DNA from 4 places in the Kitasatospora sp. NPDC004669 genome. Region 3 is predicted to be linked to each of the others. Evidence: riboswitches for the same ligand, from Rfam matches in the RefSeq annotation. Region 3 holds a riboswitch; each other region holds the start of a gene.
The links. A riboswitch is a leader RNA that binds a small molecule or an ion and turns the genes downstream of it on or off. The one in region 3 is predicted to bind cyclic di-AMP.
Positions count from the first base shown of each region.

Region 1: linked by a shared signal. The riboswitch ahead of ABZW30_RS24630 (NlpC/P60 family protein) and the one ahead of ABZW30_RS25280 (LysM peptidoglycan-binding domain-containing protein) in region 3 are both predicted to bind cyclic di-AMP.
Region 2: linked by a shared signal. The riboswitch ahead of ABZW30_RS40120 (transglycosylase family protein) and the one ahead of ABZW30_RS25280 (LysM peptidoglycan-binding domain-containing protein) in region 3 are both predicted to bind cyclic di-AMP.
Region 4: linked by a shared signal. The riboswitch ahead of ABZW30_RS25970 (M23 family metallopeptidase) and the one ahead of ABZW30_RS25280 (LysM peptidoglycan-binding domain-containing protein) in region 3 are both predicted to bind cyclic di-AMP.

Region 1 covers NZ_JBEXKB010000031.1:39,737-45,364, forward strand. The annotation lists gene ABZW30_RS24625 (NlpC/P60 family protein) at 1-540, shown strand, start outside; cyclic di-AMP (ydaO/yuaA leader) riboswitch at 878-1,031, shown strand; gene ABZW30_RS24630 (NlpC/P60 family protein) at 1,042-2,187, shown strand; gene ABZW30_RS24635 (NlpC/P60 family protein) at 2,414-3,460, shown strand; gene ABZW30_RS24640 (hypothetical protein) at 3,496-4,677, shown strand; gene ABZW30_RS24645 (glycosyltransferase 87 family protein) at 4,720-5,628, opposite strand, start outside.
Region 2 covers NZ_JBEXKB010000083.1:12,956-18,583, forward strand. The annotation lists gene ABZW30_RS40105 (ATP-binding protein) at 60-599, shown strand; gene ABZW30_RS40110 (DUF397 domain-containing protein) at 920-1,183, opposite strand; gene ABZW30_RS40115 (hypothetical protein) at 1,741-2,697, shown strand; cyclic di-AMP (ydaO/yuaA leader) riboswitch at 3,158-3,359, shown strand; gene ABZW30_RS40120 (transglycosylase family protein) at 3,346-4,710, shown strand; gene ABZW30_RS40125 (hypothetical protein) at 4,935-5,135, shown strand; gene ABZW30_RS40130 (LacI family DNA-binding transcriptional regulator) at 5,223-5,628, opposite strand, start outside.
Region 3 covers NZ_JBEXKB010000032.1:74,656-80,283, forward strand. The annotation lists gene ABZW30_RS25265 (lysozyme) at 1-162, opposite strand, end outside; gene ABZW30_RS25270 (hypothetical protein) at 492-770, shown strand; gene ABZW30_RS25275 (hypothetical protein) at 780-1,019, shown strand; cyclic di-AMP (ydaO/yuaA leader) riboswitch at 1,277-1,478, shown strand; gene ABZW30_RS25280 (LysM peptidoglycan-binding domain-containing protein) at 1,486-2,211, shown strand; gene ABZW30_RS25285 (GNAT family N-acetyltransferase) at 3,003-3,560, shown strand; gene ABZW30_RS25290 (hypothetical protein) at 4,265-4,918, opposite strand; gene ABZW30_RS25295 (hypothetical protein) at 5,047-5,277, shown strand; gene ABZW30_RS25300 (hypothetical protein) at 5,317-5,628, shown strand, end outside.
Region 4 covers NZ_JBEXKB010000034.1:22,979-28,606, forward strand. The annotation lists gene ABZW30_RS25945 (GNAT family N-acetyltransferase) at 1-1, opposite strand, end outside; gene ABZW30_RS25950 (hypothetical protein) at 38-772, opposite strand; gene ABZW30_RS25955 (sensor domain-containing protein) at 865-1,608, opposite strand; gene ABZW30_RS25960 (GNAT family protein) at 1,751-2,329, opposite strand; gene ABZW30_RS25965 (hypothetical protein) at 2,373-3,245, shown strand; gene ABZW30_RS25970 (M23 family metallopeptidase) at 3,328-4,170, opposite strand; cyclic di-AMP (ydaO/yuaA leader) riboswitch at 4,183-4,341, opposite strand; gene ABZW30_RS25975 (YiaA/YiaB family inner membrane protein) at 4,537-4,827, shown strand; gene ABZW30_RS25980 (alpha/beta hydrolase) at 4,923-5,628, shown strand, end outside.

The DNA of each region.
Region 1 (5,628 bases), on a different contig from region 3:
TCGCTGGACTCCACCACCAAGGACCTGAACCAGGCCAAGGCGGACGTCAACACGAAGCTGAAGACCGCCCAGGACCTGCTGAACTCGCTCAGCGCCGCGGACCGCGCCGCGCTGAAGGCCCAGCAGCAGCAGGACGACCGCGCCTCGCGCGGCAGCGCCCGGGTCGACCTCAGCAGCCTGCCGCCGGCCAGCGGCTACGCGGCCGTGGCCGTCGCCAAGGCGATGAGCAAGCAGGGCTCGCCGTACGTCTGGGGCTCCACCGGGCCGAACACCTTCGACTGCTCGGGTCTGATGGTCTGGTCGTACTCCCAGGCCGGCGTCTCGCTGCCGCGCACCTCGCAGGAGCAGGGCAACGTCGGCACCGCGGTGCCCTCGCTGGACCAGGCTCAGCCCGGCGACCTGGTCATCTACGGCAGCGACCGGCACCACGTCGGGATGTACATCGGCAACGGCATGGTGGTCCACGCGCCGCACACCGGGGACGTGGTGAAGGTGATGAAGGCCGACGCGATGCCGATCAACACGATCCGCCGGGTCTGACGACCCGACACGCCCGAGGGGCCGGCTCCGGCCCTGTGATCCGCGCCACCCTCCGACCGGGGGTGGCGCTTCGGGTTTGCGGGTTCAACGTCCGACTGGTGAGAACCGATCAGCTTTGTGTGCAGCGACGATCACCATCAGTCATTTTCACAAAAGAACATGGGTAATCTTCCGACTTTTTTCTGACAAGGATTTGAACGGATCACGGTTCAGTTACTAGGGTCGTGCTCCGAACCACCGCACTGTCGATCGCCCAGCCCGGGTGGCGGCGGTGGTTTCCGTCGAGTTCGCGAAACAGCGGGGCAGGTCGAAGCGACTGTCCGACAGGGGAGCCCAGTGGTCGGGGGCGCTGCGGAGCGGAGCCGGGGAACCACGTTCCTCCGGGGTGAATCGGCGCCAGGTCGGCCGGTGGAACGGCCGTGAGGCGTCGTAGGGCATGCTTCCGGCCCGAACCCGTCAGCTCACCCGGTAGGCGGACGTAGGAAGAAGGAGTCCGCCTTCGTGGCGTCCCATCGTCGTCCCAAGCCCGCCAGCCGCGCCCGTGTCTCGATCCTGACCGGTGTCGCCGCGGCAGCCGTCGCCCTCTCCGCGCAGTCCGGCGCGCACGCCGACCCGCAGCCGACCAAGGAGCAGGTCAAGGAGCAGGTCGACCAGCTCAACGAGCAGGCCGAGCAGGCGACCGAGAAGTACAACGCCGCCCAGGAGAAGCAGCAGGCGCTGGAGAAGCAGGTCTCCGGCCTGCAGGACCAGGTGGCCCGGCAGCAGTCCCAGGTGACCGACCTGCAGGGCGGGCTCGCCGAGATCGCCGGGGAGCAGTACCGCAACGGCGGCATATCCCCGACCGTCCAGCTGATGCTCTCGTCCAAGCCGGACAACTTCCTCAACCAGGCCGGTGCGCTGAACCAGGCCGGTGACACCCAGAAGAACCAGCTGAAGCAGCTCCAGGAGCAGCAGCGCAAGCTCGACCAGGACCGCACCGAGGCCCAGGGCAAGCTCGCCGAACTGGAGTCCACCACCCAGCAGCTGAAGGCCTCCAAGGAGGAGGTCCAGAACAAGCTGAAGGCCGCCCAGGACCTGCTCAACACCCTGACCGAGCAGGAGCGCCAGGCGATCCGCCAGGCCGAGGAGAAGGCCGCCGCCGACGCCAAGGCCAAGGCCGACGCCGCCGCGAAGGCCGCCCAGCAGCAGGCCGCCTCCGACCGTGCCTCGCGCGACAGCGGCCGCACCGACATCGGCTCGGGCTCCTCCGCGGGCTCCTCGTCCTCGCCGGTCGTCAAGCCGGCCGCGCCCGGCAGCTCGCACGGTGCCGCCGCGCTGGCCGCCGCCGCCGGCAAGGTCGGCAGCCCGTACGTCTGGGGCGCCACCGGCCCCGGCTCCTTCGACTGCTCCGGCCTGATGGTCTGGGCGTTCAACCAGGTCGGCGTGTCGCTGCCGCGCACCTCGCAGGAGCAGGCCGGCGCCGGCACCCGGATCGGCTCGGACATCTCCCAGGCCCAGCCCGGCGACCTGCTGATCTTCTTCAGCGACGCCCACCACGTCGGCATCTACGCGGGCAACGGCCAGGTGCTGCACGCGCCCAAGCCGGGTGCCTCGGTCCGCTACGAGGCGGTCTCCAACATGCCGCTGGCCTCCATCGTGCGGGTCTGATCCCCGCCCAGGCCGTTCCAGGCCCGGTCCTCCGTCACGGAGGGCCGGGCCTGCGGCTTTTCCGGCGGCTCGGGCAGATGTCTGATTTAGGGTCAAATATTCGGGTAGGGAGGTGTTTGGACTCGCTTGCCCGGACTCGCTAACGTCTGCCACCGGACTCCCGCTCGACGGCCGCCCGCTGGGGCGCGGCCGCGGGCCGCGCCGCAGGATTGGAGCCGCTGCCGCCATGCCCGTGCACCGCCGTTCCCGACTGCTCGCCCGTGCGCTGGTACTGACCGCAGCCGCCACCACGGCCCTGGGTGTGGCGACCTGTGGAAGCGCCCAAGCCACTCCGGGTGGGCCGGACACCCCCGACCGCAAGGACGTCAAGGCGCGGGTCGAGCAGCTGTACGACGAGGCCGAGCAGGCGTCCGAGAAGTACAACGCCGCGCAGGAGGCGCAGAAGCGGCTCCAGGGCGAGACCGCCACCCTGCAGGGCGAGGTGGCCGCCGCCCAGGACCAGCTCAACCAGTTGCGCGGGGACCTCGCGACCGTGGCGGGGGCCGAGTACCGCGGCGGCGGGATGACCCAGGCCGCCCAGCTGGTGCTCTCCAGCGACCCCGAGTCCTACCTCGCCCGCGCCCGCACCTTCGGCCAGGCCGCCGAGCGGCAGCAGGAGACCCTGCACGAGCTGGTCGGCCGTCAGCGTCGGCTCGACCAGCGCCGCACCGAGACCGCGGGCAAGCTCGCCGAGCTGGACCAGGCCCGGCGCTCGCTGGCCGAGAACAAGCAGCAGATCCGGCAGCGGCTGGCCACGGCGCAGAAGCTGCTCGACAGCCTGGGCGCGGCCGAGCGGGCCCGGATGGTCGCCCAGGACGCCAAGGACGCCGAGCAGCGCGCCACCCGCGGCACCGACCGGCTGGACCTCGGCACCGCCCCGCCCGCCTCCGAGCGCGGGGCGGCCGCGCTGGCCGCTGCGGTCCGGATGATCGGCTCGCCGTACGTCTACGGATCAGCCGGGCCCCGCGCCTTCGACTGCTCCGGTCTGATGTACTACAGCTGGCGGCAGGCCGGAGTGACCCTGCCGCGCACCTCGCAGGCCCAGGCGTACGCCGGGCAGCGGGTCAGCCTCTCCGAAGCGCGGCCGGGAGACCTGGTGATCTTCTACCGGGACATGCACCACGTCGGGATGTACGCCGGCGGCGGGGTGATGGTGCACGCCCCCTACCCGGGCGCCAAGGTGCGGTACGAGAGCGTCAGCGCGATGCCGGTGTCGGGGGTGGTCCGGCTCTGAGCGCGACGCCCTCCGGCCCGGCCGGGCCCCACCCGATGGGCCCGGCCCGCTGCGTGCTGTCCCGGCGCGGTGCGCTGCTGCTGGCGGTCGGCGGGCTGGCCCAGCTGTCGCTGCCCCCGGCCGCCCCGGCGGCACCCGCCGGGCGGGCGGCGGACCAGCGCGCCGAGGTGACGGAGCTGCTGGCGGCGCGGGCGCGCTCACTGCCCGCGTGGTCCGGGCTCACGGGGGCCGAGGCGCTCTACCGCAATCTGGTGCTGTCGCCCGACCAGGGGTCGTCGGCGGCCGACGGGCCGGACCGGCTGACCGCCTCCGCCGAGTTGGCGGTGCGGATCGTCGGGTACGACGAGTACCCGATGGTGTACCCGCGCCGGATCGCGCTGGTCCGGGACGCGGGCGGCTGGCGGGTCGAGCGGGAGGAGGCCGCGAGCGGGCCCCCGGCGCTGTGGGACCTCGGCCCCGCCCGTACCGCCCCCGGAGAGCACTGTCTGGTGCTCGGCCTGGCCGAAGGGCCCGACCCGGCCGGACTGGTGGCGGTCGGGGACAAGGCGTTGCCGGCCGTCAGCGCGGTCTGGGGCGGTGGCGGGCCCGGTCGGCTGCTGCTCGAACTGCCCGCCGACGAGACCCAGTTCGCCCGGCTGCTGGAGGCCGACCCGGCAGGCTGGACGGGCATGGCGGCGGTCACCGTGGCCGCCCCCGGCGCGCCCTGGCACACCCCGGCGGACCGGGTGGTGGTCAACCCCGAGGCGTTCGGGCGGCTCAGCGACTTCGGTCGGCAGGTGGTGGTCACCCACGAGGCCACCCACGTCGCGACCAGGGCCGATACCCGGGCCTGGACCCCGCTGTGGCTCTCCGAGGGCGTCGCCGACTGGACGGCCTACCGGGACTCCGGCCGCCGCCCCCAGCAGATCGCCCCCGAGTTGGCCCGGGACGTCACGGCCGGGAAGCTGCCCACCGCGCTGCCCGCCGACCGGGACTTCACCGCAGGCGCCAGCGGCATCGCCCAGGCCTACGAACAGTCCTGGCTCGCCTGCGACCTGATCGCCCGCCGCTGGGGGCGCGACCGGATGGTCGCCTTCTACCGGGCGGTCGGCGCGGGCGACGGGCAGAGCGAGGACCGGGACCACCGGATCGACCGGCTGCTGCGTGGTGAGCTGGGCGTCGGGTCGGCCGAGTTCACCGCGCTCTGGCTGACCGAGGTGTCGGCGCTGAAGGGCTAGCGTCCGAAGGCCGGGCCCTCGGCGCCCGGCCGGGCCCAGGGGTCAACGGCCGGCCGGGTGGTCGATGCCGTCCAGCAGGTCCTGCTCGTACGCGATGCCGGGGCGGACCGGGTAGGCGGAGGCGGGTGGCAGCGCCGGGGTCTCCTCCAGCACCACGGTGGGCGGCAGGGCCGCCGAGGCGCGGGTGGAGCGCCAGAGCCGGATGCCGGAGAGCACGGCGGCGGTCAGCAGCAGCAGGTTGCGCAGGGTCAGCACCGTGATCGCCCAGGGGTCGCTGGCGAGGATCTGGGTGAACATGGTGGGGAACTCGACCAGGGTCAGCGGACAGGCGATCAGGATCAGCAGGGCCACCGGCCGCTGGCTGGTGCCGCGTACGGTCAGGCAGACCGCGGCGACGCCGATCAGCCAGACCAGGTACTGCGGGCTGATCACCCGGCTGGTCACCACGAAGATCAGCAGCGCGCACAGCGCGGCGTCGTACATGGTGGCCGCGTTGCGGCGGTGGGCGGTGAAGCGCCACAGCAGCAGCCAGAGGAAGCCCAGCACGGTGCCGGCCATCATCACCTTGCTGATCACGCTGACCCACGGCCCGAGCATCTCGGGGGAGCCGTAGTTCATGGTGACCCTGCCGTCCCAGGCCCCGGCGATCCGGGCGAAGTGCAGCGGCAGCGCGCCGACGGACTCGACCTCGATGCCGCGGTCCGCCTGGAAGGTCAGGAAGTCGAAGGCGCCGTTCATCCCGGCGGCGAGCAGGAAGCCCACCGAGACGGCGGTGGCGGCGGCCAGCGTCCAGGAGCGGCGGGTGCGGCGGCCGGAGGGGGTGCCGATCAGGCCGATCAGCGGCCAGATCTTGACGATGCCGCCCAGACCCAGCAGCAGCCCGCCGACGGCCGGGCGGCGGACCAGCGCCAGCAGCCCGGCCAGGGCGAGCGCGGTGACCAGGATGTCGAA
Region 2 (5,628 bases), on a different contig from region 3:
TGACCGGCATGACCCCGGCGGGTCCAGCCGTGTCCGCCCCCTTATGGGAGGAGCTCTTCATGAGCACCGGTACGGCTTTGGCGGTTGACCCCCATGTGGTCACCTGTACGCTCGCTCCTCGCTTCGAAGCCGTCAGAACCGCGCGCGACTTCGCCCGGACCACTCTTCAGTGCTGGAGCCTGATGGAGCTGTTCGACGATGTCGCGCTGGTGGCCTCGGAACTCGTGACCAACGCGCTCCGGCATGCGATCGGCGCACGGCCCGACCCGTCGGGCGGCGCCCTGGGCGAGTACGACTTTCCCACACGGCCGGCCCCGGACGGGCGGCTGCCGATCCGAATGAGCCTGGTGCACCGCGCACCCCAGGTGGTCTGCGCGGTGAGCGATCCGAGCAACATCGGACCGGTCGCCCGGGAAGCGGACTTCGTCGCCGAATCCGGCCGCGGGCTGCACCTGGTGGAGTCGTTCAGTCGCTCCTGGGGCTGGCACCCGCTGGGCAGCGGCAAGGTGGTCTGGGCCATGTTCGAGGCGGAGCCGGCCGAGGGCGGCGGACTCGACGGACATATCGAAATCGGTGGACGGCACCGGCGCTCGGCCTAGCGCCGCACGGCGCGCGGCCGGCCGAGGGACAACCCGGGAGGACGGCACCCCGGGCCCTTCAGCCAGGCCTTCGGGCCCTGCGGCGTCGGCCCGCCTCCGATCCCGGTTCCGGTTACCGGCGTCGAACGCGCCGACCCCGGCCCGGTGTGCCCCGGCCCAGGCCCTGCACGAAGCGGCGCCGCATGATCCGGCGCCCTATGACCTCGCCCCGTGCGACCTCGCGCCACCGCATGACCTGCGGGAGGGCCCGCGAGGAAAAGACAAAGGCCGTCGTGGTGTCAGCACCCACGACGGCCCCCCGATGGTGAAGCGGCGACCGGTCAGACCGCCAGGTGGTCGAACTCCCCGTCCTTGGCCCCCAGCAGCAGGGCGGCGATCTCCGCCCGGGTGTAGATGAGCGCCGGACCGTCCGGGAAGCGCGAGTTGCGCATCGCCACGTCGCCGCCCGGCAGGGCCGCGAACTCGACGCAGTTGCCCTGGGAGTTGCTGTGTCGGCTCTTCTGCCAGACCACCCCCTTGAGGTCGGCGGCGGCCATCCCGTTGAAGGTGTGGTTCGAGCCGTGCATGTCCTGCGAGTCGTGCATAGAAGTCTCCCGAAGAGCTCCGGAGTTGTCGTCCAGCGCGGCGCCCCGGCACCGCCGAACGAACGGACCGGCCCCGTACCGGCCCGGCACAACGCCTCACTTGACGCGATGATAGCCGCAGTGCACGTGCATCAGCACGGGACATTGCAGGTGCACGAGGCTTTTTACCAGCCGCCTCGAACTCTTCACGGCCCCTTCTCCTGGCGGTACGTAAGCGGACATAGTCGACTGAATCGACGGGTTGTCGATAACCGGCCGTGAGCGGCCCCCCGCTGAATGTTGATCTTCGAACGCCGGGAGTCGCACCTCTGTGACGCTCCGTCAGGCCACTCTCCGGCTGTGAGACATCTCACGCGCCACAGGTGCAACTGGACACCCCGTGCGGCACGTCAGGGCAACTGCCGACATCCACGCGGGGATTGGGCGAGGAATGTCCGGATTGTAGGCAAATCGCCCGGACCGGCGCGGCGGAGACACGGCCTCCGCACCGCGACCACCCGAAACCCGTACGGCAGCCGACTGCAGGCCTGACGGGCAGATGTCCTACGATCTCCGGCATGAGCACCGCAGCCATCCCGGGCGCGCCACTGCCCGTCCGTACTCCAGGCTCCCGTGCGCGGGGGCGCCACCGTCGCCCCGAGCGCCCCGAGATCCCCACCGGTTCGCCGGCCCTGGTGCTCGCCGTGCCCGCGACCGCCGGGCCCGAGTCCCGTTCGGTCGTCGAGGAACTGCTGTCGATCGTCCGCAGCGAGCACACCGGCGTCCAGGCCGCCGTCGGCTACCTCCCGGCGGACGGCGCCGAGGGCGCGGATGGGGACGGGGACGACCGCACCGTCGCCGAGCTGCTGGCCGTGGCCGCCGAGGCCGGCCTGCCCACGCCCGTCGTGGTGCCGCTGGTACCGGGGCCGCACGGCTTCCTGACCGAACTTCACGCCCTCGCCGCCGAGCACGGCGCGACCGTCACCGACACGCTGGGCCCGCACCCACTGCTGGCCGAGGCCGTGCACGTGCGACTGTCCGAGGCCGGGCTGGCCCGGGCCGACCGGGCCCGGCTGTTCGCCATCGCGACTGCCGCGGACGGCGTGGTCCTGACCACCGTCGGCGGCGAGGACGCGGCCGCCGCGGCCGGGATCACCGGCGTGCTGCTGGCCGCCCGACTGGCCGTCCCGGTCGTCGCCGCGGCGCTCGACGTGCCCGGCTCGGTGGCCGCGGCCGTCAACCACCTCAAGGAGACCGGAGCCCAGCGCCCCGCGCTGGCCCCGCTGGTGATCGGGCCCGAGGCCGACTCGGAGCTGCTCGCCACGGCCGCCGAGGAGACCGGCTGCCCGTCGGCGGCGCCGCTGGGCGCCTACCCGACCGTCGGCCAGCTGATCGCCTCCACCTACCTGGCCGCGCTGCCGGCGCCGTCGGCGGAGGAGCTGGCCCGGGCCGAGGCGGAGGCCGCGGCCGCCGCCGGGGCCGAGGAGGGCTCGCGCGGCGCCCACGCGGCCACCCAGGGGCCCCTGGAGGCCTAGCAGGCGGCCAGTGACGACCGTCGCGCACTCGCGCGCGCCGAAGGGCCCGGAACGGCTTCGTTCCGGGCCCTTCGGCATGCCCGCTTCTCCCGCCCTCACCCCGCGCCTGCCGCTTGTCCCGGTACGGGAATTACGGGAATTAGGAGAACAATGGTGCGACATGTCCGTTATGTCACCTTTTGGGCGGGAATGCCGGGCGCGCATTCCGGCACTCGAATCACGACCACTCCCCCGCCGAGCCGGGCGTGCTGTCGCACGCTTCCACGCTCCGTCACCTCACCCCTGAGGCGAAGACAATTGCGGGAATCCACAGCCACATTGCCGGAAAATGATCATTTATGATCATGATTCGTGTCCGATTTGGCAATTTCCACTAAACCGTGATGCGCATCACAGATATTTGCAGTTTGAACTTAAGTCTGCTTAACGTGCTCCCCGTTCGTGACCACACGAACCCAGTTCATCCGCAACGCCGAGTCCTGCCGTCGGATGTCCTGGCAGCGCGAAAACGCACCACGGCAGGAGCGGGGGAACCACAGGTAAGTCGCCCCGGGCAGTTCCTCGGAACGGTCCAGGGCTAGGGGTGAAGCCGCGCCCACAGCGCGGCCGGGCAACTCCGGCCCGAATCCGACAGCTCACCTCGCAGGCGTGGGAGAGGACCGCGTCTTCATGCTGCCCACCAACGGCACCCGCCTGCCCAGCCGTACCCGTCGCGTGATCGCCACCCTCGGCGTCGCGGGCGTCGGCCTCACCGTCCCCTGCCTCACCACCGGCACCGCCAACGCCGCCTCCGTCGCCACCTGGGAGAAGGTCGCCCAGTGCGAGAGCAGCGGCAACTGGGCCATCAACACCGGCAACGGCTTCTACGGCGGCCTGCAGTTCACCTCCAGCACCTGGGCCGCCTTCGGCGGTGCCGCGTACGCCCCGGAGGCCAACCTCGCCACCGAGGACCAGCAGATCGCCGTCGCCGAGAAGGTCCTCGCCTCGCAGGGCCCCGGCGCCTGGCCCGTCTGCTCGATCCAGGCCGGTCTGACCAAGGGCGGTGCCCCGGCCGCCGTCGGCACCTCCGCCGCCACGGCCGCCAAGCCCGCCGCCAAGCCCACGCAGAGCCAGGCCCCGGCCGCGAAGCCCGCCAAGCCGGCCGCGCCCGCCCAGGAGCAGACCCAGTCCTCCACCGACTCCGCCAACGGCGACCGGGCGCAGAAGCCTCAGGCCCAGGCCCAGAGCGGCGACTACACCGTCGTCGCGGGCGACTGGCTTTCCTCGATCGCCGGCAAGCACAACGTCCAGGGCGGTTGGCAGCGGCTGTACGACCTCAACCGCAGCACCCTGACCGAGGGCCCGGACACCATCTACCCCGGCCAGCGCCTGACCTTCGGTGACGGCGACCAGGCCCAGGCCGACAAGTCCTCCTCCACCGGATCCGGCTCGGACTTCAGCTGGTTCAACCGCTCCCAGAAGGCCGGCCAGGCCGCGAACGGCGGTGCCGTGAACGCCAAGCCGACCGCCCAGACCCAGGCCGCGAAGCCGGCCACTCAGGCCCCGACCCAGGCCGCGAAGCCGGCCACTCAGGCCCCGGCCGCGAAGCCGGCCACTCAGGCCCCGACCCAGGCCGCGAAGCCGGCCACTCAGGCCCCGGCCCAGGCCGCCACCGGCAGCATGGCCGCCGCGGTGTCCTTCGCCGAGTCCAAGGTCGGCCAGGCCTACGTCTACGGCGGCACCGGCAACGGCGGCTGGGACTGCTCCGGCCTGACCCAGGCCGCGCTGCGCGCCGCGGGCGTCAACATCCCGCGCATCGCCGCCGACCAGGCCGCCGCCAGCACCCACGTCTCGCTGGACAGCCTGAAGCCGGGCGACCTGCTCTTCTGGTCGAACAACGGTCAGGACTCCGGCGTCTACCACGTCGCGATCTACATCGGCGGCGGCAAGTACGTCGAGGCGGCCAACCCGAGCGCGGGCGTCCGCGAGCAGACCATCGCCAACTGGGCCCCGGACTTCGCCGGCCGGGTCTGAGCAACGGCGAACCGGCAGCCGCCGGCCGGCAGCTGACGTGTAGCGGATGACGGCGGACGGATGACAGACGGCGGATGACGGATTCCGACATCCGTCATCCCTCCGCCGTCACCCGCCACCCCCGGGGAGAGTCCGGTCACTCCTCCCCGGGGGTTCGCGTATTCGCATGGTGAAAGCCCGCCCCGACGGGCATGCTGCTGCTCTGCACCCGAGGAGGAGTCACCATGGCCCAGGTCACCATCACACTCGATGCGAACCTCGCGATCGACGCGATGCTGCTCTCCGGCACCAAGAACCCGCAGGACGCCGTCGAACTGGTCGTGCGCGACTACCTGGCCCGCGGCCGCCGCACCGAGACCCGGACCGGCGACGCGGCCGACGGCCACCGACTCACCGCCGACCGCCCGGCCGCCCAGGAAGGCTGACCGGCCGAAGCGAGCGGGCGGACGCCGAAGGGCCCCGGAGAGCAACTGCCCTCCGGGGCCCTTCAATTGACCGTCCGGTACCGGTGCTCAGCGCGCGCAGGCCCCGGTGGACCCGCGCATCACCAGCTCCGGCTGGAACATGAACTCCCCGCGCTGGGCGGCGTTCCCGCTGACCTCCTCCAGCAGCGCGTCCACCGCAGCCGTGGCCATCGCCTCGACCGGCTGGCGGATCGTGGTCAACGGCGGTTCGGTGAAGGCGATCAGCGGCGAGTCGTCGAAGCCGACCACCGAGACGTCCTGCGGCACCGACAGCCCGCGCTGCCGCACCGCCCGGATCGCCCCGAGCGCCATCATGTCGCTCCCGCAGACGATCGCCGTGCAGCCCTTGTCGAGCAGCGCGCCGGCCGCCGCGTGCCCGCCCTCCACGCTGAACAGCGTGTGGTGGACGAGTTCCTCGGCCTCCTCCCGGCTGCGCCCGAGCACCTCGCGCATC
Region 3 (5,628 bases):
GACGACAGGGGCAAGAGGGGCGGGGTCGGCCGCGTGGGCGGGCGCGGCGACGCCGGCGACCAGGGCGGTCGCGGCGGCCAGCGCGGCTGCCAGGGGCAGCCTGCGGCGTACGGCGAATCTGCTGGTGCCGGTGGGGCGGACGGAGCGGGAAGAGCGGGGCATGGACACTCCTCTGGTTCCGGTGGACGGCCTGCGGCGCGATGGCCCAACGGGCCTGGTGCGACCGGCGGTTGGTCCGGTCGGGGAGCAGGGTAGCCAGGTACCCGCCAGGGCCGCCAGGTGTCCGCGGCCACACCCTGAACCCGTGTCACATGGCGCGGGGCGCCATTGCCCGGCGCGGGTGCCCGCTCTGCGCGGTGCGGGTGCTGTGGCACCGTGCCCCGGCCTCCCGCGCCGCACGGCCGCGCAGGCCCGGCGAAAACCCGTGACCGGCCGCCGCGCCGGACGGCGACCGGTCGGCCGGCTGCGGCCCGGGCCTGCGGCTCCGGCAGGTGGACGGCCGGCTGCTGGTCGGCCGCGGCGGCTCGATGCCCGGCTTCCTCGCCTCGCTCTTGTTCGATGAGCAGGACGATGTGGCGGCCGTCACGCTCGCCGACACCACGGTCGGCCTCAACCTCGGCCGGGTGGCCCGCGACCTGATCGCGATCACCGCCGAGCACGAGCCGCGGATCCCCGAGCCCTGGCGGCCCCGCACCGATGCCGACCCGGAGCTGTCGGCGCTGACCGGCCCCTCGTGCTGGGGCGCCGACGCGGTCGCGCTGCACCTGTGAGCGGGCCGCGTGCTGGAACTCACAGCGCTGGGCGGCGCGGCCCGCACCTCACGCTTCCAGCCTGAGCCGGACGGGGCCTGGACCGGGCTGGCCGGCTACTGCGCGGGCGAGCCGCTGCGCGTGGTGTGCCGGGCCGACGGCACGGTCGACCACCTGGACCAGGCCGGCTTCGTCTGCACCCGCACCCCGTGCGACCCGGCAGCCGAGGCGCCGGGCGGCGTCGATATGCCGGGCCCGCACACGGGTTGACTACCGGTCAGGTCGGCGTGCCCCGGGGCGGGCGCGCCGGCCCGAACCCACGACCGCACGGCGCGCCATCGGGCGGTGGCTGCCGCACCGGGCCCGGCGGCCCGCACCCATAGGGCCGTTACCGTATCGTTATCAAGAACTGTTGTGGATCATTCGGACAATCCGGTCGGGCCGTGACCCAGCTCACGAGGGCTTGTGCTAATGGCTCCGGGCCGTTTACGGTCCTTCTCGTTCGTCTCCGTACGAAACGAACCCCGCTCTCCGGAACGCCGAATCCTGCCGCCGGATCGGGCGGGCACGTGCACCAATGAAGCACCACGGCAGGGGCGGGGGACCCACAGGTAAGTCGCCTCATCCGGACTGGTTCCGGTGGGGCTAGGGGTGAAGCCGCGTCTCTGCGCGGCCGGGCAACTCCAGCCCGAACCCGACAGCTCACCTCGCAGGCGTGTGAGAGGAATCGCACTTCATGCTGCCCGTCAACGCTCGCCCCAGCCTGTTCGCCGCCGGTTCCGTCAAGCGCATCGTCGCGGCCGCCGTGGTCGTCGGCGTCGGCGCCGGCATCCCGGTGGTCGCCGCCACCGCCGCGAACGCCGCCCCCGTCAAGTCCGCCCCGGCGCACTCGGCCCAGGCCGCCGCCCCGCAGGCGCCCGCCGGCTACACCGTCCGGAGCGGTGACTCCCTCACCAAGATCGCCACCGCGCACAACGTGCAGGGTGGCTGGCGGAAGCTCTACGACCTCAACAAGTCCGTGCTGACCGGCGGCCCGAACAAGATCTACCCGGGCCAGCACCTGACCCTGGGCGCGGCCGCCCCGACGAAGGCCCCGGCTGCGCCGGCGCCCGCCGCGGCTCCGGCCAAGACGGCCGCCGCCAGCCCGCTGGCCGCCACCCCGGTCGCCAACACCCCGGCCGCGCTGCAGGCGCTTGCCGCCTCGATCGTCCCGGCGAACCAGCTGGCCTCGTTCGACCAGATCATCAGCCACGAGAGCGGCTGGAACATCCACGCCACCAACCCGAGCTCGGGTGCCTACGGTCTGCCGCAGGCGCTGCCCGGCAACAAGATGGCCTCGGCCGGTTCCGACTGGCAGAACAACCCCGCCACCCAGCTCAAGTGGGCCCTGCAGTACATGAACACCGTCTACGGCAGCCCGAACGCCGCCTGGGCGTTCTGGCAGGTGCACAACGCGTACTGATCGGACCTCTCCCGATCAGTACGGCCTGATCGGACCTGATCGGCCTGTTCGAACCGATGGGTCCGAGCGAGTACCGCCCGCCCGCCGGATGTCCGGCGGCTGACGGGCTGTCGAGCGGCCACTTGAACGGCCCGGTTCACGTCGCGGTGCGTGAGCCGGGCCGTCGGCCTACCCGGGGTCCGGACGGGACCGCGGCGCGGTCGGTCCGCCGCGCGGGCGGCAGTTCGGTGATCTTCTCCGGTCCGGCGCGGTCGAACCACATCTCCAGTTGCCGCCCCGCAGCCGTCACCGAGCTCACGGTGGCGCGAGGTGGCGGCGATGGCCAGGGAGCGCGAGCTGTCCTTCGCCGAACTCGGAGGCCAGGAGCGGGCACGCCTGCGTGAACGGCTGCGCCGGTCCTGCCGCCCGCCCATCGAGCAGCAGTAGGAGGCACCCGGTTCCGGCGGAGCGCGAGGAACTGCGTCGGCTGCGCAACTGAGGTGAACCGGCAGGGTGATCACGGGGGTTGGAACATCAGGCCGGTCTCGGCAATGAACACCACATTTGTCCCCCTCAAGACAATCTCGGTTGCGGCGCGATGGCCCAACGGGCCCGGTACGAGCGGTGGTTGGTCCGGACGGGGAGCAGGGTGGCCAGGTATCCGCCAGGGGCGCCAGGCACCCCGGGCCACATCCTGAACCCGCGCCACATGGTGCGGGGTGCCATGGCCCGGCGCGGGTGCCCGGTCCGCGCGGTGCGAGTGCTGTGGCACCATGCCTCGGAAGTCGCCTTTTCCGTGGAGAGGAACCGCCATGTCCGAGACCGTTACGGGCCCTGCCGGGGAGCCCGTCTTCCGTGTCGCGACCGTTGCCGACGTCCCGGCGCTGGTCGAGCTGGTCGAGTCCGCCTACCGGGGCGAGGCCAGCAAGGCCGGCTGGACCACCGAGGCGGACCTGCTGGACGGGCGGCGCACCGACGCCGAGGCCGTCACCGGGGCGGTCCAGGACCCGGACGGCGTGGTGCTGCTGGTCGAGCGCGACGGCGAACTGGTCGCTTGCTGTCAGCTGGAGCGGCGCGCGGACCGTGCCTACTTCGGCATGTTCTCGGTGCGGCCCACCCTGCAGGGCGGCGGGATCGGCCGGGTGGTGCTGGCCGAGGCGGAGCGGGTGGCCCGGGAGGAGTGGGGCGTCGGGCTGCTGGAGATGAAGGTGGTCGAGCAGCGCAGCGAGCTGATCGCCTGGTACGAGCGACGCGGATTCCGCCGCACCGGTGTCTACAGCCCGTTCCCGTACGGGGACGAGCGCTTCGGCATCCCGCTCCGGCCGGACCTCCGCTTCGAGCAGTTGACCAAGGAGCTGAAGGCGGTCTGAGGGCGGCCGGGAGGAGGGGTGGAGAGCGGTCGGGGAGGAGGCTGGGAAGGGGATCATTCGTCGATCGTTTGATGCTCGGAACCCTCACCGTGCGCAACAACGTGCTCGGCCGCACTTGCGACGAGTGCGACCGCTGGCGCGAGAGCACCCTCACCCGCCTCACCTCAGGCCCCAAGCCCCGGCTGATCATGTTCTCGGGCCTCAACCGCTACGGCAGCCAGGAGGAACGGACGGCCGGCTGGACCCGCACCCCGGACCGGCCGGCGGCCCTCGGCGCCCCGCTCGCCCACCTCGGCGACACCCCGCCGATGCCGGGCAAGGACATCCCCACCTGCCTCGCCGCCTCCGACGGCTGCTCCGACGCCCGCTTCTTCCCCCGCGACACCGCGTTCGAGCCGGACCCACTGCTGGACGGCGGCCTGGCCGCCCCGCTACGGCGTCCGGACCCTGGACCTCGGCCCGCTGCTCTGCCCGGGCAGCGGGCCGAGCTGCCCGGCGGTCCGGGAGGGCGTGGCTGTACCGGGACACCGGGCACATCACCGACACCCTGGCGCAGGTGCTGGCACCGCGGCTGGACAAGGGGCTGCTGGGCGCGCCGTGATTCGGCCGGGCCGCCGGGCCGCCGGGCCGCCGGGCCGCCGGGTCGCGGGCTCCGGCGACCCGACCAGTGGCCGGTCACGGCCCCCGCTCAGGGGCCGGGGTACTCAGCCGTAGATGCTGTGGCAGATCCGGGCCTGTTCGGAGCCGGCGGGCCAGCGGCCGATGCGTTCGGCCTGGTCACAGATGGTGCCCGGGCCGAGGGTGGGGGCCGAGGCGCCCGGGGGCGGCGAGCCGGGGCGGGCGGAGGGGCCAGGGCGCGGGGTGTGGCCGGGCTTCGGGTGGGCACCGGCCGTGGGGTGCCGGGCGTCGGACGCCTCCGGGGCCGCTGCCGGGGCCGCCGCCTGGGCCGTCGGCTCGTCCGTGCCGCCCAGCTGGGCGATCGCCGGGCCGGGCGACGGCAGCGGCGAGGATGAGGACGAGGGCGAGGGCGAGGACGAGGGCGAGGGGGTGGGCGCGGGCTTCGCGGCCGGTGGGGAGACCGGTGGCAGGCCCGACGGGGTGGCGGTGGAGGGCGAGGCACCCGGCAGGGCCACCACACGGACGTCGTCGTCCGAGCCCGGCCCGCACATCACCAGGACGGCGGCCAGCACCGCGAGCGTCCCGCCCGCCGCGGCCGCCCACACCTTCCGGGAACAGCGCGGCGGCGGCTCCGGCGCGGGCGTGAAGGGCGCGCCCGGCGGGGGAGGAGCGGGGACCGGAGGCGGCTGCCAGGCGTTCGACGGCCACTGCCACTGCTCTCCGGTGGGCTGCCCAGTCATGTCCTCGTCCTTCCAACGTTCCCCCCGTCGTACGTTTCCGTGCTCAACGAGCGCGCCGACGCCGGGACATGACCCGGAAGAGGGGTCTGAAGGGGCGCTGATTGCCACCGCGCCACATGCTGGAGGTCATGGAGACCAACAGCACGACCGCACCCCTGGTCGAGGTGGCCGAGTTCCGGACCGACAGCCGCTACCGCCTCGTCCACTTCGAGGGCCACGGCTGGGAGCCGCTCGCCCCCGAGGAGTTCGAACCCCGCATCCACCAGCTCTTCCCCGGCCTCGACCCGCGCGATCCGGTCAAGGTGCACTGGGCCGACCGCCCCTGGGAATGGCCGGCCTGGCACCCCGGCGAGGCCTGAGCCAGCGATCGCCGAGCCCCCGTTCGCTACGCTTTCCGGGTGAGCGTGGATCACTTCTGGTGCCGCCTGCCCGGGCAGGCCGTGGACACCTGCTCGCCGGAGCAACTCGGCGAGCTGGTGCCCCGCCGCCGCGACGTGCGGTACGACCGGCTGGCCGCCGCCGGACTCGCCCTCGGCGTCCGGCAGACGCCCGTCCTGATGGAACTCGCGCTCACCGAGAACGGCCTGCACCCGGACCCGACCGCCCGGCTGCCCGTCTACGGCGGCACGCGCCGGGAACCCGGTACCGACATGCCGGTGCTGCGCCCCGAGCAGGTCGCGGCCGCCTTCCTGTTCCTGCGCGACTCGGCG
Region 4 (5,628 bases), on a different contig from region 3:
TGCGGGCGAGTATAGGACCATGCCCGACTAGTGACCATTACTTACCGATTCCTCGGCGGCGGTGGCCGGCGGCCCGCAGCACCAGGACCCGGCAGGTGCGGCGGCCCTCCTGGGGCACGCGGCGGACCTCGCTGGATATCCGGCGCTCGCCGAGCGCGTACCGCAGCCGGTCGAGGTGGCCGCAACGACGCCCGAACCCGTCGTGCAGCGGCTGGACCCGCACCTCGCCGTCCGCCGCGGTGACCCGGACCAGCTCGGCCAGTGCGGCCAACTGGTGCTCAAGGTCGAAGAGTTCGGGGTAGGCGAAGAGCAGGTAGCCGCTCAGGGTGAGGACGAAGGTGCCGTCCGCGAAGGGCAGTCGGGGCAGCGCGGCGGCCACGTACCGTTGCGGGTGGGCGGCCGAATCGGCGGTGAACAGCCGGCGGGCGCGGTCCCAGCTGCGCAGGTAGCTCTCCGACCGGCAACGGCCGAGCGCGGGGTACAGCCGCGGGCGGGCGGCCATCGCGACGACCATCGAGTCCCGGGCGGCCAGGGCGTGGGCCGCGACCTCGGGCAGCGGCAGCGCGTACGCCGGGTCGGCGGCGATCACCCGGCAGCCCAGCTCGCGCGCCTCGGCGGCCAGGCCCGCCGCACCGCCGGGGCAGTCCAGCAGCGGCCCGGGCAGGGCGGCGAGCTGAGCCCGGGTGAGGCCGAAGAGCGCGCAGTACTCGTCCAGCGGACGGGAGGTGACCAGGACGTCGGGGTAGGGCGCGGGGGTGCGTGCGGCGGCCACCCGGCCATCCGAACACGGGCCGGCCCCGTCCGCATCCGGAGCGCGGGCGGGGCCGGGGCAGTGCCTGGACGGGGCCTGGACGGTGAGCGGTTTCAGCGGCCGAGCAGGCCCAGGGCGGCGGCCCGGTTGACGTTGGTCACGCCGCGGACCAGCTGCGCGGTGAGGAAGACCAGCAGCATTCCGACCGCGGAGAACGCGGCGATCTGCCAGGCGTTCTCGACGTAGTAGACGTGCCGGACGTGGTCGCTGTCGGTGAAGTCGAACAGCCGGTAGCCGCGCCAGTCGGTGAAGGTCGGGAAGACCCAGTGGTAGAGCGGGTAGAGCGCCATCGTCCAGCCGAGCAGCAGGAACACCAGCGTCATGGCGAAGCTGAACACCGCCCAGGGGAACATCACCAGCTGGTAGAGCACGGCCTTCCAGCCCGCCACGTCCGCCAGCCGCGCGGTGATCGCGCCCCAGCTGCCCGACCGGACCCGGCGCACCGACGCCGGGCCGGGCACGTCCACGCCGAGCAGGCCGCGCACCCGCGCCCGCTCCAGCCGGCCGAAGCCGCGGGCGACGCTGGTCAGACCCGCCAGCACCGGCAGGCCGAGGACCGTGATGAAGGTGCCGAGACCGAGGCAGAACATGGTGATCCCGACGGTGAAGCCGGCGATCGCCACCGGCAGCCCGGTGAGCGCGTAGCCGATCTCCCGGTAGTAGTACGCGGAGAACGGCGCCCGCCAGAAGGACGGCGGCTGCTCCGTCCGGCGGGCCCGGGCGGGGCTCGGGCCGTCGTCGCCGTAACCGCCCAGAACGTCCCACTCCTGGTCCAGCATGCTTCGGCTGCTGCTCATCTCCCGGCCCCCGGCCCCTCTATCTCGCGGTCGTTCGTGCTCGCTGACGTCCTTCAGTCTGGTCGAACCGCAGCTCGGGCGGCATCCGGGGGACCGGCGGATCGGGGGTGGGGTTAACCCCCGCTCCGGTCCGCTTCCGGGGTCAGGACGGCGCCGAAGGGCCGGGCCACTCGTCGACCAGCAGCGAGTACAGGTACGAGTCCGACCAGACGCCGCCCTTGTACAGGTCGTGCCGCACCCGCCCCTCCAACTGGAAGCCGAGCTTGGTGAGCACCTTGGCCGAGGCCGGGTTGTCCACGTCGACCCGGGCGGCCAGCCGGTGCAGCCCGAGCGGGCCGAAGGCGAGCTCGCACAGCAGCCCGGCGATCTCGCCCGCGTAGCCGCGGCCCCACACCTCGCGGCCCAGCACGTAGCCGAGGTGGGCGGAGCGGTAGGTGCCGAGGGTGAGGCCGGCGTGGGCGATCGGCACCGCGTCCGCCGGATCCTCGGCGTCCTCCCGCCGGCAGACGGCGAGCCGGTAGGTGTCCCGCTCCTCGGCCATCGCCTCCTCCAGGTAGAGCTCGATCTGGTCGGCGCAGGTCTCGCGGTCCCGCGGCTCGAAGGGCAGGTGGCGGGTCACCTCCGGGTCGCCGAACAGCGCGTACAGCGCGTCCACGTCCTCCGGGGTGTGGTGGTACTCGCGGATGGCGAGCCGGGGGCCGGTGAGTCGTACGGGGACCATGGCTGCCGACCCTACCCGCGCCCGGCGGGCTACCGTTCGGAATATGAACGACGAAGACCTGCGGCTCGCCCCGCGCACCCGGGCCGCCGACCTGCTCGCCTGGGCGGCCGAGCAGGACCGCGCGCCGGTGGCCGAGGCGCCGCTGCACACGGTGCTGGCGCTGCTGGAACTGGGCGACAGCAGGATGCACGACGGTTGGCCCGAACTGACCTCCAACGCGGTGGAGCACCTGCTGTACGAGCGGCTCCACCTCTACGTCCAACCCGCGCCGGACGAGGACCCGCTCGCGTACGGCGACGCCGTACGGCTGCTGATCGACCACCAGCGGGCGACGAAGCGGCTCAACGCCAAGCGCCAGGAGCGGCTGCACGCCGAGGCCGAATGGCAGGGCGAGGTCGCGGCCGGACTGCTGCGTCGCGCCGACCTGCTCACCTGGCCCCGGCTGTACGCCGTACTGCTGCACGCGCACGGGGTGGACACTGCGGACCGGGCGGCGGTCCGGGACTGGCTGGCCGGCTTCGCCGAACTCGGCGAGGAGGAGCGGCTGGCCGCGTACGAGGCGCTGGTACCGGCCGGCTGGCTGGACGAACCGGACGAACAGGGCTGGGGGCCGGGCCGGTTGCTGTCGGTCGGCATGGCCACCGACGGCGCTCGGCTGCTGCTGGAGCAGGGCCTGATGCGGCGCAGCTACCGCAACCTGGCCGAGCTGAACGCGCTGGGGCGGCCGATGCCGGACGAACTGGCCGGGGACTTCGGGGAGTTCGAGGCGGCGGCGGCCGAGGTCACGCTCGACCTGTTCGGCGAGTGGACGGTGCCCGGGCTGGCGCGGCTGCTGGTGGAGGAGTTCCCGGAGCTGGCGCCGGAGCCGGGGCAGGAGGAGATCGACGCGTACCTGGCGCAGTTGCCCGCGGAGTGAAGCCGGCGCGGTGAACGCCCGAGGGCCCCGGATGTCCGGGGCCCTCGGGCGTTGCGTCAGGGGTTCTTCTCGGGGGTTCCCGTCAGGGGTTGAGGCCGCGCTGCTGGAGCCAGGTCTCCGGGTCGACCGGGGCGCCGCCGCCGGGGCGCACCTCCAGGTGCAGGTGCGGACCGGTGACGTTGCCGGTCGCGCCGACCTTGCCGATCTGCTGGCCGGCGCCGACCTGGCCGGCGCCCTTGATGATCGAGGAGAGGTGGCAGTACCAGATCTCGGTGCCGTCGGGCAGGGTCTCGACGATCCGGTAGCCGTACGCCCCGGACCAGCCCGCCGAGGTGACGGTGCCCTGGCCGACCGCGTAGACCGGGGTGCCGGTGTCGGCCGCGAAGTCCAGGCCGGTGTGCAGGTGGGCCCAGTAGCGGGCGCTCTGGCCGTAGTGGGCGGAGAGGTTGTAGTCCTTCACCGGCAGGGTGAGAGCGGCGGCCTTGGCGCGCTCGGCCTCGTCGGCGGCGCGCTTGGCCTCGGCCTCCTTGACGGCGGCCTTCGCCTCGGCCTCCTGCGCGGCCTGCAGGCGGGCGCCCTCCTCGGCGGCGGTGCGCTGGCCGTCGGCCTGCTGCTGGATGCGGGCGGCGAGCGCGAGGCCGGGGTCGGCGGTCAGGGCGACCGGAGCCTCGTCCGGGGCCTCGATGGCGGGCGCGGCGGCCGGGGTCGCGGAGGCGAAGCCGGTGGCGCCCAGGGTGGCGGCAACGGCGGTGACGCCGAGCAACGGGGAGGCCCCACGGGTCTGACGCGGCATCCGGTGGCGGTTGGCCTCGGCCTCCGGGGCGAAGGAATCGGCGGACTCGGCGCCGTCCGGGCCGGGGTGGTCGAGCAGCTGGGTACCGGCTGCGGGGCCGGCCGGGTGTGCCGGGGTGTGCGTCGACGCCACGGAGGCGCGCTCCTTTCCTTCCTTCGCGCCTACCGGGTTAGCTGACGGGTTCGGAGCAGGAAGGTCTCCTACGGCCGGGCCGGAGCCCCGCCGATTCACCCCAAGGAACGTGGTTCCCCGGCTCCCTGACCTGCCCGGAGGCCGGCCGGCGGGATTAGGCGACGGCGCACGGTGCCGTCTGGGTACGGCGTTGACGACCGCGCTGCGTTATCAAACGTTAATCCCAGGCCGCCCCGATTCCAAGCCATCCGCCCGGGACGGCTGGGGGCAGGTGGTCGGACGCCGGCGAACCACCCGCCATTCGCCCAGCCCATCTGAGTACTCCTACTCATGTGCGGCCACGGCGCGCAGCCGCATCCTGGCGCCATGAGCGCACCGATGCAGACACGCACCACGGCCGCGTACCACATGCAGGCCGTCCTCTCCTTCGCCATCTCCGGTTCGGCCCTCGCCGTCGGGATCGCCTACCTGCCCGTCGGCGGGTGGACCCGGGCCTTCCTCGGGATCGGCTTCCTCTACACCGTCACCTCCGCGTTCACGCTGGCCAAGGTGGTCCGGGACCGGCAGGAATCGTCGGACACCGTCGCCCGGGTCGACCAGGCCCGACTGGAGAAGCTGCTCAGCGAGCACGATCCGTTCAGGGTCGAGGGGGCCTGAGTCCCCGGGAATCGAGGGATCGGAAGGGTTGACAGCTAAGGCTATTAGCCATAGCTTTATGGCTATCGGCAGCAGCGACCCCGTGGAGGCCCACCGTGAACGGCACCATCACCCCGAGCACCCAGTACCTCGACGTCCCCGGCGGCCGGATCGCCTTCGACGACACCCGGCAGGGCGACGGCACCCCCGTCGTCCTGCTCCCCGGAATGCTCGACAGCCGCCGGGCCTACCGGCACCTGCACCCGCTGCTCACCGCGGCCGGGCGCCGGGTCGTCACCATGGACGTGCGCGGCTTCGGCGAGTCCTCGATCGCCTGGGACGACTACAGCCCGGCCGCCGTCGCCACCGACGTCCTCGCCCTGCTCGACCACCTCGGCATCGAGCGGGCCGTCCTGGTCGGGCAGTCCTACACCGGCGCGACGGTCGTCAAGCTCGCCGGGGACGCGCCCCAGCGGGTCGCCGGGATCGCGCTGATCGACGCCTTCGTCGAGTACCGGGCCGGCGCCCTGATGCAGGGCGTCGCGTCCGTGATGGGCGGCGCGATGGTCCACTGGCCGGCCGTCTGGGGCTTCTACCTGCGCAAGATGGCCTTCCCCGGCCCCCGCCCCGCCGACCTCGACGACTACGTGGCCGGACTGGTCGCCGACCTGCGCACCCCCGGGCGCAAGACCGCCACCCGCGGACACGTCACCGGGGACTCCGCGCCGATCGGCTGGTGCGCGGCCGTCCACTGCCCCTCGCTCGTCCTGATGGGCAGCAAGGACCCCGACTTCCCGGACCCGGAGGCCGTCGCCGACCGGC